2 regions of the Pseudarthrobacter sp. NPDC058329 genome follow, and region 1 is predicted to be linked to the other one. Evidence: riboswitches for the same ligand, from Rfam matches in the RefSeq annotation. Region 1 holds a riboswitch; the other holds the start of a gene.
The links. A riboswitch is a leader RNA that binds a small molecule or an ion and turns the genes downstream of it on or off. The one in region 1 is predicted to bind glycine.
Positions count from the first base shown of each region.

Region 2: another riboswitch for glycine. It lies ahead of gcvP (aminomethyl-transferring glycine dehydrogenase); the one in region 1 lies ahead of gcvP (aminomethyl-transferring glycine dehydrogenase).

Region 1 is NZ_JBHVZR010000010.1:144,695-150,613, forward strand. It holds gene gcvT (glycine cleavage system aminomethyltransferase GcvT) at 4-1,164, opposite strand; gene gcvP (aminomethyl-transferring glycine dehydrogenase) at 1,174-4,101, opposite strand; glycine riboswitch at 4,280-4,378, opposite strand; gene ACFVYC_RS14350 (TetR/AcrR family transcriptional regulator) at 4,470-5,009, opposite strand; gene ACFVYC_RS14355 (MFS transporter) at 5,075-5,919, shown strand, end outside.
Region 2 is NZ_JBHVZR010000002.1:2,947-8,865, reverse strand. It holds gene ACFVYC_RS04535 (flavodoxin domain-containing protein) at 1-201, opposite strand, end outside; gene ACFVYC_RS04530 (hypothetical protein) at 260-394, shown strand; gene ACFVYC_RS04525 (hypothetical protein) at 502-846, shown strand; gene ACFVYC_RS04520 (VOC family protein) at 963-1,322, opposite strand; gene ACFVYC_RS04515 (hypothetical protein) at 1,370-1,675, shown strand; gene ACFVYC_RS04510 (hypothetical protein) at 1,692-2,045, opposite strand; glycine riboswitch at 2,198-2,295, shown strand; gene gcvP (aminomethyl-transferring glycine dehydrogenase) at 2,457-5,327, shown strand; gene gcvT (glycine cleavage system aminomethyltransferase GcvT) at 5,338-5,919, shown strand, end outside.

The DNA of each region.
Region 1 (5,919 bases):
AACCTACTTGGCCCGCTTGTAGAACGGGAGGTTGACCACTTCGAACGGCTCTGGTTTCCCGCGGAGGTCAACCTCCAGGGCGGTACCCACTTCGGTGAACTGGACGTCCACGTACGCCATGGCGATGGGGTATGCCAGGGTGGGTGAAGGCTGGCCTGAAGTGACTTCGCCGACGACGCTGCCGTCCTTGAGGACCGGGTAGTGGGCGCGGCCTGCGCGCCGGCCCAGGCCTTTGAGGCCCACGAGCCTGCGGCCGGACGTGGTACCGGCACCGGCTTCCTTTCGGGCGGCCAGCGCGGCCTTGCCCACAAAGTCGCCTTCCTTGGAGAGCCCGACAACGGGTCCCAGGCCTGCGGAAAACGGGTCGCCCTGGAGGGAGAGTTCGTTGCCGTACAGCGGCATCCCCGCTTCCAGGCGGAGGGAATCGCGGGAGGCCAGGCCCGCGGGCGTCAACTCCCCCTCCTCCGCAATGGCGACGAGAGCCTGCCAAAGGCCGGGGGCGTCGTCGTTCGCTACAAAGATCTCGAACCCGTCCTCGCCGGTGTAGCCGGTGCGCGCGAGCAGGAGGTCCAGCCCCGCGCCGGCCACCAGGAACGGGACCTCGACAGCGGCGTAGTACTTGAGGTCCCTCACCAGGCTGTGCCGGGCCGCCGGAACCAGGCGGAGCAGCAGCTCCTGCGCCTTCGGGCCCTGGACAGCGATCAGCGAGGTCGCGTCTGAAGCGTCATTGACCACGACGTCGAATCCTGCTGCCCGTTCGCTGAGGGCATCAGCCACCACCGTGGCGTTGCCTGCATTGGGCACCACCAGGAAAACGTCGGTACCGTCGCTGCCTGTGCCTGCGGCCGCGGGGCGCCGGTAGATGATGAGGTCGTCGATGATGCCGCCGTCCTCGTTGCAGATCAGTGAGTACTTGGCCTTGCCCACGGGCATGGCCGAAATCTTTCCTACCAGCGCGTAGTCCAGGAACGCCGCCGCTTGAGGACCGGTGACCCAGACCTCACCCATGTGGGAGAGGTCGAAGAGGCCGGCGCTTTTGCGGACGGCGTGGTGCTCGGCGAGTTCGGAGCTGTACTTCAGGGGCATCTGCCAGCCGCCGAAGTCGGTGAAGGATGCGCCCAGCTTCTTGTGCTCGTCGTGGAGAGCGGTGTACTTCTCACTCATGGCGGAGCCTTAGTTTTCGAACTCGGAAAGCGGCGGGCAGGAGCAGATCAGGTTGCGGTCCCCTGCCGCGCCGTCGATGCGGCCCACGGGCGGGAAGTACTTGTCCTGCTTGAGCGCCTTCACGGGGAACACCGCCTGCTCACGCGGGTAGGCGCGGTCCCAGTCGCTGCTGATGGCCGCGGCGGCGGTGTGCGGTGCGTTGCGCAGCGGGCTCTCGGTAACAGTGAAGTCCCCCTGCTCCACCTGGTCGATTTCGGCGCGGATGGACATCATGGCCTCAATAAAGCGATCGATCTCGCCGAGGTCCTCGGACTCCGTGGGCTCCACCATCAGGGTGCCGGCAACGGGGAACGCCAGGGTAGGAGCGTGGAAGCCGTAGTCAATGAGGCGCTTGGCCACATCCTCGGCGGTGACCCCGGTCCTCGCGGTCAGTTCACGCAGGTCCAGGATGCACTCATGCGCCACCAGCCCGCCTTCTCCCGTGTACAGGACCGGGAAGAAATCATTCAGGCGCGCCGCGATGTAGTTCGCGGCGAGCAGCGCGGACTTGGTGGCTTCGGTGAGCCCCTGGCCGCCCATGAGCTTCACGTACGCCCACGAGATGGGGAGCACGCCGGCGGAACCGTACTTCGACGCCGAGATCGGCACGTCGTTGCCTTCGGTCCAGGTGGCCGCGTTGCCGGGCATAAACGGTGCCAGGTGTGCCTTGGCGGCCACCGGTCCGACGCCGGGTCCGCCGCCGCCGTGCGGGATGCAGAACGTCTTGTGCAGGTTCAGGTGCGACACATCGCCACCGAACTTGCCGGGCTGGGCCAGTCCGACCAGCGCATTGAGGTTGGCACCGTCGATGTACACCTGGCCGCCGGCTGCGTGGATGGCATCGCAGACTTCGCGGACGTCGGCGTCGTACACGCCGTGGGTGGACGGGTAGGTGATCATGATGCAGGACAGCGCATCCCTGTTGGCCTCGATCTTGGCGTACAGGTCCGCGTGGTCGATGGTGCCGTCGGCGGCCGTGGCCACCACCACCACCTTCATGCCCGCCAGGACAGCGGACGCTGCGTTGGTGCCGTGCGCGGAGGCCGGGATCAGGCAGACGTTGCGCTGGGCCTCGCCGCGGGAGTGGTGGTAGCCGCGGATCGCCAGCAGGCCCGCGAGCTCGCCCTGGGACCCGGCGTTGGGCTGGATGGACACCTGGTCGTACCCGGTAATCTCGGTGAGCTGAGCCTCCAGGTCCGCGATCAGTTCGCGCCAGCCCTCGGTTTGGGAATCCGGGGCGAACGGGTGGATGGAGGCAAACTCCGGCCAGGAGATGGCTTCCATCTCGGCGGTGGCGTTCAGCTTCATGGTGCAGGAACCCAGCGGGATCATGGTGCGGTCCAGCGCCAGGTCCCGGTCCGAAAGCTTCCGGATGTAGCGCAGCAGCTGGGTCTCGGACCGGTAGGTGTTGAACACCGGGTGCTGCAGGAAGGTCGAGGAACGTTCGACGGCGGCGTCCAGGCCAAAGCCGGCGTCACCTTCGGAGCCGGCTGAGACGCCGAAGGCGTCCAGCAGCCGGGCGGAGATATCCGTCGTCGTGGTTTCATCAGTGGAGAAGCCCACCGTGTCCGCGTCGATGCTGCGCAGGTTGATGCCCTTTGCCTCGGCGGCGGCCACGATGCCCGCAGCCTTGCCCGGCACCGAGACTGTAACGGTGTCGAAGAAGCTGGTGTGCAGCACCTCGAGACCGGCGGCCTTGAGCGCGGCGGCGAGATTCCTGGCATGGCTGTGGGCGGACTCGGCAATCGCCTTCAGCCCCTCGGGGCCGTGGTACACCGCGTACATCGAGGCCACGATGGCCAGCAGTGCCTGCGCAGTGCAGATGTTGGACGTGGCCTTCTCCCGGCGGATGTGCTGCTCCCGGGTTTGCAGTGCCAGGCGGTAGGCAGGAACCCCGGCGGAGTCCTTGGAAACGCCCACCAGGCGGCCGGGCATGGAACGCTCCAGGCCCTTTTGCACTGCCATGTAGGCGGCGTGCGGTCCGCCGTAGAACAGGGGAACACCGAAGCGCTGCGCCGAGCCGACGGCGATATCCGCTCCCTGCTCGCCCGGAGGCGTGATCAGGGTCAGGGCGAGCAAATCGGCGGCAACGGTCACCAGCGCGCCGCGCTCCTTGGCGTCGGCGATCACTTCGCTGTGGTCGAAGACCCGGCCGGAAGCCCCGGGCTGCTGAAGCACGACACCGTTGACGGCGCCGTCGGGCAGTCCCTTGGAGAGATCCGCCACCTCGACTTCGAAGCCCAGCGCCTCAGCCCGGCCCTTGACGATGGCGATGGTCTGCGGCAGGCAGTCGGCGTCCAGAACCGTCTTGCCGTCGCGCGCATCCTTGTTTTTGTTGGCGCGGCGCATCATCAGCACGGCTTCAGCCACAGCGGTGGCTTCGTCCAGCAAGGAGGCGTTGGCGATGGGCAGGCCCACCAAATCCTGGACCATGGTCTGGAAGTTCAGCAGCGCCTCGAGCCTGCCCTGGGAAATCTCGGGCTGGTACGGGGTGTACGCGGTGTACCAGGCCGGGCCCTCAAGGATGTTGCGGCGGATCACCGGGGGCGTCACGGTGTCGTAGTAGCCCTGGCCGATCATCTGCACGGCGGTCTTGTTCCTGGCTGCCAGCCGGCGGAGTTCAGCGAGTGCCTCCACCTCGCTGAGGGCGCCTGCAAGTTCCAGTGCGGAGTCCTGCCGGATGTCCTTGGGGACGGCGGTATCCACCAGCGCGTCCACGGTGTGGTAGCCCACGGCCTTGAGCATGGTGTCGACGTCGGCCTCCCGGCGCGCGCCGATATGCCGGTCAACGAAGGTCGCGGCGGAAGAAGCCTGGGGGCCGGAGGCCGGGTAGGCGGGGGCCGGGGAGGCGGGGGCCGGGAAGGCGGAGGCCGGAGATACAGTCACGAGGAACTCCATAACTAAGGCGGCGCAGGGTACGCCACATCGATTCGGGTCCTCCCCGCTCTGTATTGGACCTGAGAGTTTCCGCGTTGCCTGCTTCAGCGGGCCCCGCTTGCACCGTCGGTGAGCCCAGCAGTCCAGGTTATCCGGGACCGGATATCCAGGCGGACGGCCTGCTACTTTCCAGAGGTGCCTCGCCGCGGCGGTACATGGGCCTGTGAGATTCCTGGGGAGGATTTGCTCCTACGGCGCCTGCTTGTACCTTCTGGCAGAACTCTCCCGCCGCAGATCAAAGGCTATTCACTTGGGTTGTTTTCAAGGGCCAGGGACGGCCCACACATTCAGTAATTCTCCTATGCCGCGGGCTGTGGGGCAAATGCCCGTCAGCCCCTCAACCGCTCCACGGCGGCAAGAAGTTCATCCACGTCGGCCTGCCTTCCGCCGGCTTGTCCGGAGGGCCCGCTTTCCCACATCGCATTGAAATACAGCCCGTCCCCCATGTAGAGCACGGCCTTTGCCATCGCCGGGCCCACGTCTTTTCCGATGAGCTCCAGCCATTGCTGCTGGATGGCAGCAAAGCGGCGGCGGGCGTCCTCGTGGGCCACCTCGGCCAGGCGCGTCGCGGCTACAAAGGAACGGTCCATGGGCGTATCGGACCAGAGCGATGACCGGATGAAATACGCTGCCGCCCCTTCCGGCGCAGCTGCCATAACGGCGAGGTCCTCCCCTGCCAGGCGGTCAAGCCGCTCAAGGGTGGCGGAGATCAGGGCTTCCTTGTTGGGGAAGTGGTACAAAAGGCCGCCTTTGGAGACGCCGGCACGCTTCGCCACCGCGTCCAGGGTGGCAGCCCTTTCCCCCACATCGATCAGGAGTTCTTCAAAGGCATCGAGGACTGCATCTCGCGCTACGGGTTTTCGGGGCATGGTTTCAATCATCCATTGTTGAATCGGGTTTTATAACTATACCGTCCGGACGGTATAGTTACGGGATGTTGTCTTCAGCCGCCTCCCCACAGAACATCACCCGCAGTGCTCCATCCGCTCCAGTTGAGCCGGCTCCCGGCGGAACATGGCGCGACTGGCTCGCCCTGGGGTTGCTGATGTTTCCTGTCCTCCTGGTAGCCGTTGACAACACGGCGCTGACCTTCGCACTGCCCGCGATCGCGGGCGCACTGGGCACGTCCGGGGTTGAGCTCCTGTGGATTGTGGACGCCTACCCGCTGGTACTGGCCGGGCTGCTTGTGGCAATGGGCAGCCTGGGCGACCGCATTGGGCGGCGCCGACTCCTGATCACCGGCAGCATCGGTTTCGCCGCAGTGTCAGCAGTAACGGCCTTTGCCCCCACCGCCGGCTGGCTCATTGCCGGCCGAGCCGCCCTGGGCTTCTTCGGCGCCATGCTGATGCCCTCCACGCTGTCCCTGATCCGCAACATCTTTGTGGATCCCAACCGCCGGCGGCTGGCCATCGCCATCTGGGCTGCAGGGTTCTCCGGCGGCGCCGCGCTGGGGCCAATCTTTGGCGGGTGGCTCGTGGAGCAGTTCTGGTGGGGAGCAATCCTGCTGGTGGCCGTGCCCATCATGCTGCCGCTGCTGGCCTTCGGCCCGGCCTTCATCCCGGAATCCAAGGACCCCGCACCGGGACGGGTGGACGCGCCCAGCATCCTGCTGTCCCTGCTCACCATGGTTCCGGTGGTCTACGGCATCAAGGAATTCGCCACCGAAGGTGCCGGCCCGCCGGCGCTGGGAAGCATCGCGTTCGGCCTGGCCATGGGCACGGCCTTTGTCCGCAGGCAGCAGCGGTTGGCAAACCCCCTGCTGGACATGTCCCTGTTCCG
Region 2 (5,919 bases), on a different contig from region 1:
GGAATTGGCGCGTAACCACTGACAATCGCGAAAAACAAATCCGCGGCATTCTGAATTGTGTTGTGGGAATTGACTGAAAAATACAGGCAACGGACCGCAGGTCAGGATTGGGAAAGTGGCGTAACGGAACTGGTCATGCTCCGCACCCCTCGCTGACGCAGCCGCTGCGGCAGAAGTTGGGCTTTCTTTGCAGACTGGCATTAAAAATAAAAGCCGGTATGGTATCGGGTAACGCAAAGCATGGAAAGGCGTGATTCCGATGTCAGGAAAATCCCCGAAAAGCGGTGCCGCTAAAAAAGTCGGCAAGTCGATCCTCGAAAAAAGAGCCGACAAAAGAGCTAAAAGCGAAAACAGCGAAATCAATTTCGTAAAGCCGCGCAAAAACCAGCGCTAACTGGCCCGCGGGCAGCCGGTTGCGGGACTCCTAGCCCGCCCGGCTGCCCGCGTCACCCCGGCGGCGCACAGGCGCCGCGCCAAGCACTGAGTTCCAAGGACACCACCATGAACACATCCTTTAACGCCTTGATAATCCCTGCCCGCCTGGTTCAGCCGGTCCACATCAGATCCGTGGAGTTGGACCTGGCAGCACTGCAGCGAGTGGCAGCAGGGGGCATCGGGCAGATCGCCGGCACGGACTGGCATGCCTACCTGGACAGCGATGGGATCAAGCACACGGAGAATCTTCGGGCCGAAGTCCTCATCCGCGAGGCAGGCATCGACCTCGACGAAACCGTTCACGGAACCGCCCTGTTCCTGGGCCACGGTCACCCCGGCGAAGAGGGCGACGCTCCCCGCCACTTGATCATTCTTGCCGAGCAACTCTTCGATATGCCGCTAGCCGCCTAGCCGCGGCATCGGGCAAGGGGCGCAATGGAGGGCCCTGCCAAGGCAGCGGACGACGGCGGGAAGTTCCGTCGTCGTCCGCTGACCGCCTTCTGTGCCTCGATGGCGACGCCGCGAAACTACCGCGGGCTCTTGTCGATGACGCAGAACCGGTTTCCGTCGGGATCGGCGAGGACGACGAAATCCGGGTCCTCCGGGTACAGGTCCCAGTCAACGCGCCGGGCGCCGAGCCCGATCAGCCGTTCCACCTCAGCGTCCTGATTGTCCGCGTACAGATCCAGGTGGATGCGCGGGTGGTCCTGGACGGGCGTCTCGCTCACCATGAGAGCCAGCTGTGCTCCCGGGCCCGACGCCGGCACCAGGGTCACCCACGTATCGTCACCCGGTTCCCGCGGGACATAGCCGAGGGCGGCGTGCCAGAAGTCGGTGGCGCGGGCGACGTCGTTGACGCCGAGGACGGTGCTGCCGATGGTCAACATCCGGCCAGCCTAAACCCGTGCGGTGAGTGCCCGCTAGACTCGCCTGCATGGGGGAAATCAGCACATCCGGGGAACGCGAGCCGTCCCAACCCGCCAAGCGCGTCACCGCCGTCCTGCCTTTCGCGGGCGCCGCTGCCGTGCTGGTTGGCGGCCTGATCGCATATCTGAACCGTGACTTTGTCGGCTGGTTCGCCTACGCGCCCTTGAGCAACGAGCCTTTCAGCGGGAGCGGCATGGCCTTCGTAACCCAGGGGACCCAGATCGGCCTGGCAGTCGCCGTCGTAGGCCTGCTCGTCCTGGCGTTCTGGGCAGGGTTCCGAACCGGCAGGAAAGCCAGCCCCAAAAAGCACTAGTTTTCGCCCGCCACCTTCACAGCCAGTCCGATCCGCTGATTCGGAGCGTCCGCGCGAGGCTGTTGGCGAATTCCCACAGCGCAACCACCTCAGCATCCCCGTAACCGGCTTCGCGATGCGCCAGGGCCACCTCCAGCTGCGCCGCCAGGTGCCTCCGGTCGCGGGCGGACACGGCCACCACATCGGCGGCGGTCTTCACCCGGCGGACGTTAAGCGTTTCCGCGCCGCCCCAGCGCTGCCCGCCCAGCATGAATTCGGCCCGCGTGACCTCCTTGAAGCGGGACGACAACTCAGCGAGCAATTCGGAGACCGCTGCGGGGTGGGACTGATCGTCCACCGTGATGTGGACGGCAATGGTGTGGCTGGTCATCGTGACTCATCCCGTCTTCAAGGGTCTTCAATTATCCCGTATCGCGTTCCGCGTGTCAGCTTCCCGGTGCCCCTAACCGGCCCCACGTTTTGCATCCCGCACAGTAACCGGATAGCCTGTGAGCCGTGTCACCCACCAGTGGCACGTGCTGATGATCTGCGGCGGGAGAGTCCTGCCGGTACGTTCTGCAGGCGCCGTAGGAGCAAATCCTCCCCAGGAATCTCTCAGGCCCCCGTACCGCCGCGGCAAGGCAACTCTGGAAAGCAGTCCGGGCAACCGGGCTCACCGACGGTGCAAGCGGCGCCCTGCGAAACGGCAGGGCAACGCAAAACTCTCAGGTCCAATACAGAGCGGGGAGGAACCCGAATCAACGTGGTGCTGAGGCGCCACCTGAATTATGGAGTTCCTCTCATGACGGTTCAATCGTCCCCAACCACCTTCGCGGACCGCCATATCGGCGCGCGCAGCCAGTCCGACGTCGACACCATGCTCAAGGCTGTCGGCTACGACAGCATCGATGGGCTCGTTGACAGCGCGGTGCCCGATTCCATCCGCCAGGACACGCCGCTCACCCTTGAGAGCGCCCTCAGCGAAGTCCAGGTCCTCGCCGAACTCCGCAAGCTGGCCGGCAAAAACAAGATGGCCGTGCAGATGATCGGCCAGGGCTACTACGGCACCGTGACCCCGCCGGTGATCCGCCGCAACATCCTCGAAGCCCCCGCCTGGTACACCGCCTACACCCCGTACCAGCCCGAGATTTCCCAGGGCCGGCTCGAGGCACTGCTGAACTTCCAGACCATGGTCCAGGACCTCACCGCGCTCCCGGTGGCGAACGCGTCCCTCCTCGACGAAGCCACCGCCGTGGCCGAAGCCGTGCTGCTGATGCGCCGCGCCAACAAGAACAAGACGGCGAAGGACGGCAAGACCGTCCTGGACGCCGACCTCCTGCCGCAGACCATCGCCATCGTGCTGGGCCGCGCCGAGGCCCTGGGCTTCGAGGTGGAAATCGCCGACCTCACCGCAGGCCTGCCCGAAGGTGAGATCAACGGCGTGGTCCTCCAGCAGCCCGGCGTCTCCGGCCGCGTCTGGGACCAGTCCGCCGTCATCGCCGAAGCCAAGGAGCGCGGCGCCCTGGTCACCGTTGCCGCCGACCTCCTGGCCCTCACCCTGATCACCCCGCCGGGCGAGCAGGGCGCGGACATCGCCGTCGGCTCCACCCAGCGCCTCGGCGTCCCGCTGTTCTTCGGCGGTCCGCACGCCGCCTACATGGCTGTCCGCCAGGGCATGGAACGCACCCTCCCGGGCCGCATCGTCGGCGTTTCCAAGGACGACGCCGGTGTCCCCGCCTACCGCCTGGCCCTTCAGACCCGCGAGCAGCACATCCGCCGCGAGAAGGCCACCTCCAACATCTGCACCGCGCAGGCGCTGCTCGCCATCGTCTCGTCCTTCTACGCCGTTTACCACGGCCCCGACGGCCTGAAGGCGATCGCCCAAGCCGTCCACAACAACGCCCGCGCCCTCGCCGCCACGCTGAAGATCGCCGGCCGCGAACTGGTGTCCGAGACCTTCTTCGACACCCTCACCGTCCGCGTACCCGGCAAGGCCGCGAAGGTGATCACTGCCGCCGAAGCCCGCGGCATCAACCTGCGCCTCATCGATGCGGACACAGTTGGCGTGTCAGTCGATGAAACCACGACGCCGGAGGTCCTCTCCGCGGTGGTGGTCGCCTTTGGCGCGGGGCCGGTGGTGTCCGCCGAGGGCTTCGAACTGCCAGAAGCGGTCCTGCGCACCTCCACCTACCTGCAGCACCCGGTGTTCAACACCCACCGCTCCGAGACCCAGCTGCTGCGCTACATCCGCCGCCTCTCGGACCGGGACCTGGCGCTGGACCGCACCATGATCCCGCTGGGCTCCTGCACCATGAAGCTGAACGCCACCGCCGAGATGGAAGCCATCTCCTGGCCCGAGTTCGCCTCCATCCACCCGTTTGCCCCGGACTCCCAGACCGCCGGCTGGCGTGAACTCATCGCCGGCCTGGAAGCCGACCTCGCTGAAATCACCGGGTACGACCAGGTATCCATCCAGCCCAACGCCGGGTCCCAGGGCGAGCTCGCCGGGCTGCTCGCGATCCGCGGCTACCACCACTCCCGCGGCGAGGCGCAGCGCAACGTCTGCCTGATCCCGGCCTCCGCGCACGGCACCAACGCTGCCTCGGCAGTACTCGCCGGCATGAAGGTTGTTGTGGTGGCCACCGCAGCCGACGGCACGATTGACCACGCCGACCTGCAGGCCAAGATCGAGGCCCACAAGGACGTCCTTTCGGCCATCATGATCACGTACCCGTCCACCCACGGCGTCTACGACGCCGACGTCCGCGAAGTCTGCGACGCCATCCACGCGGCCGGCGGCCAGGTGTACGTCGACGGCGCCAACCTGAACGCTCTTGTGGGGCTGGCTCAGCCGGGCAAGTTCGGTGGCGATGTGTCGCACCTGAACCTGCACAAGACGTTCTGCATACCGCACGGCGGCGGCGGACCCGGCGTCGGGCCGGTCGCTGCCAAGGCGCACCTGGCACCGTTTATGCCGGGGGACGCCAACAAGGCCGCTCATGAAGAGGGCCACGGTGTTGCGATTTCCGCTTCGCGCTTCGGCTCAGCCGGCGTGCTCCCGATTTCCTGGGCCTACGTAAAGCTCATGGGCGGCCATGGCCTGACCGAGGCCACCAAGTCCGCACTGCTCGCGGCCAACTATGTAGCCGCCCGCCTGGATGAGCACTTCCCGGTCCTCTACACCGGCGAGAGCGGCCTGGTGGCGCACGAGTGCATCCTGGACCTCCGCGAACTGACGGCTCGTACCGGGGTCACGGCTGAGGACGTGGCCAAGCGCCTCATCGACTTCGGCTTCCACGCGCCCACGCTCTCCTTCCCGGTGGCCGGCACGCTCATGGTGGAGCCCACCGAGTCCGAGGACCTCGCGGAGATCGACCGCTTCATCGAAGCCATGATCACCATCCGCAAGGAGATCGAGCAGGTGGCCGCCGGCGACTTCACTGTTGAGGAGTCCCCACTGCGCAACGCACCCCACACGGCAGCCGCCGTCGTCTCCTCCGACTGGAACCGGACGTACCCGCGCGAGCAGGCCGCCTTCCCGGTGGCCTCGCTCCGGCAGGACAAGTACTTCCCCCCGGTGGGCCGCATCGACGGCGCAGCAGGGGACCGCAACCTGGTCTGCTCCTGCCCGCCGCTCGAGGCGTTCGAGGACAACACCGCATTTGAGAACTAAGGAATTTTCGATGACTGAGAACTACACAGCGCTCTACGAGCAGCACAAGATTGCGGGCGCTTCCTTCACCGACTTCGGCGGCTGGCAGATGCCCCTCAAGTACAGCTCCGAACTGGCCGAGCACCACGCCGTGCGGAAGGCGGCCGGCCTGTTCGACCTCTCCCACATGGGCGAGGTCTGGGTCACCGGCCCCGACGCCGGAGCCTTCCTCGACTACGCCCTGGCCGGCAAGCTGTCCGCCGTGGCCGTGGGCAAGGCCAAGTACTCGCTGATCTGCCATGAAGACGGCGGCATCATCGACGACCTCATCACGTACCGCCTTCCCGCGGCTGCGGACGGAACAGCCAAGTACCTGGTGGTCCCCAACGCCGGCAACGCCAAAATAGTGGCGGCTGAGCTGGCCAAGCGGGCCGCCGGCTTCGACGTCACTGTTGAGGACGTGTCCGCCGAGACTTCGCTGATTGCCGTGCAGGGACCGAACGCCGAGGCCATCCTGCTGACGCTGGTCCCGGCCGAGCAGCAGTCGCTGGTGACGGAGCTGAAGTACTACGCCGCCGTCGAGGTAGGCATCGCCGTCAACGGTACGGTCCAG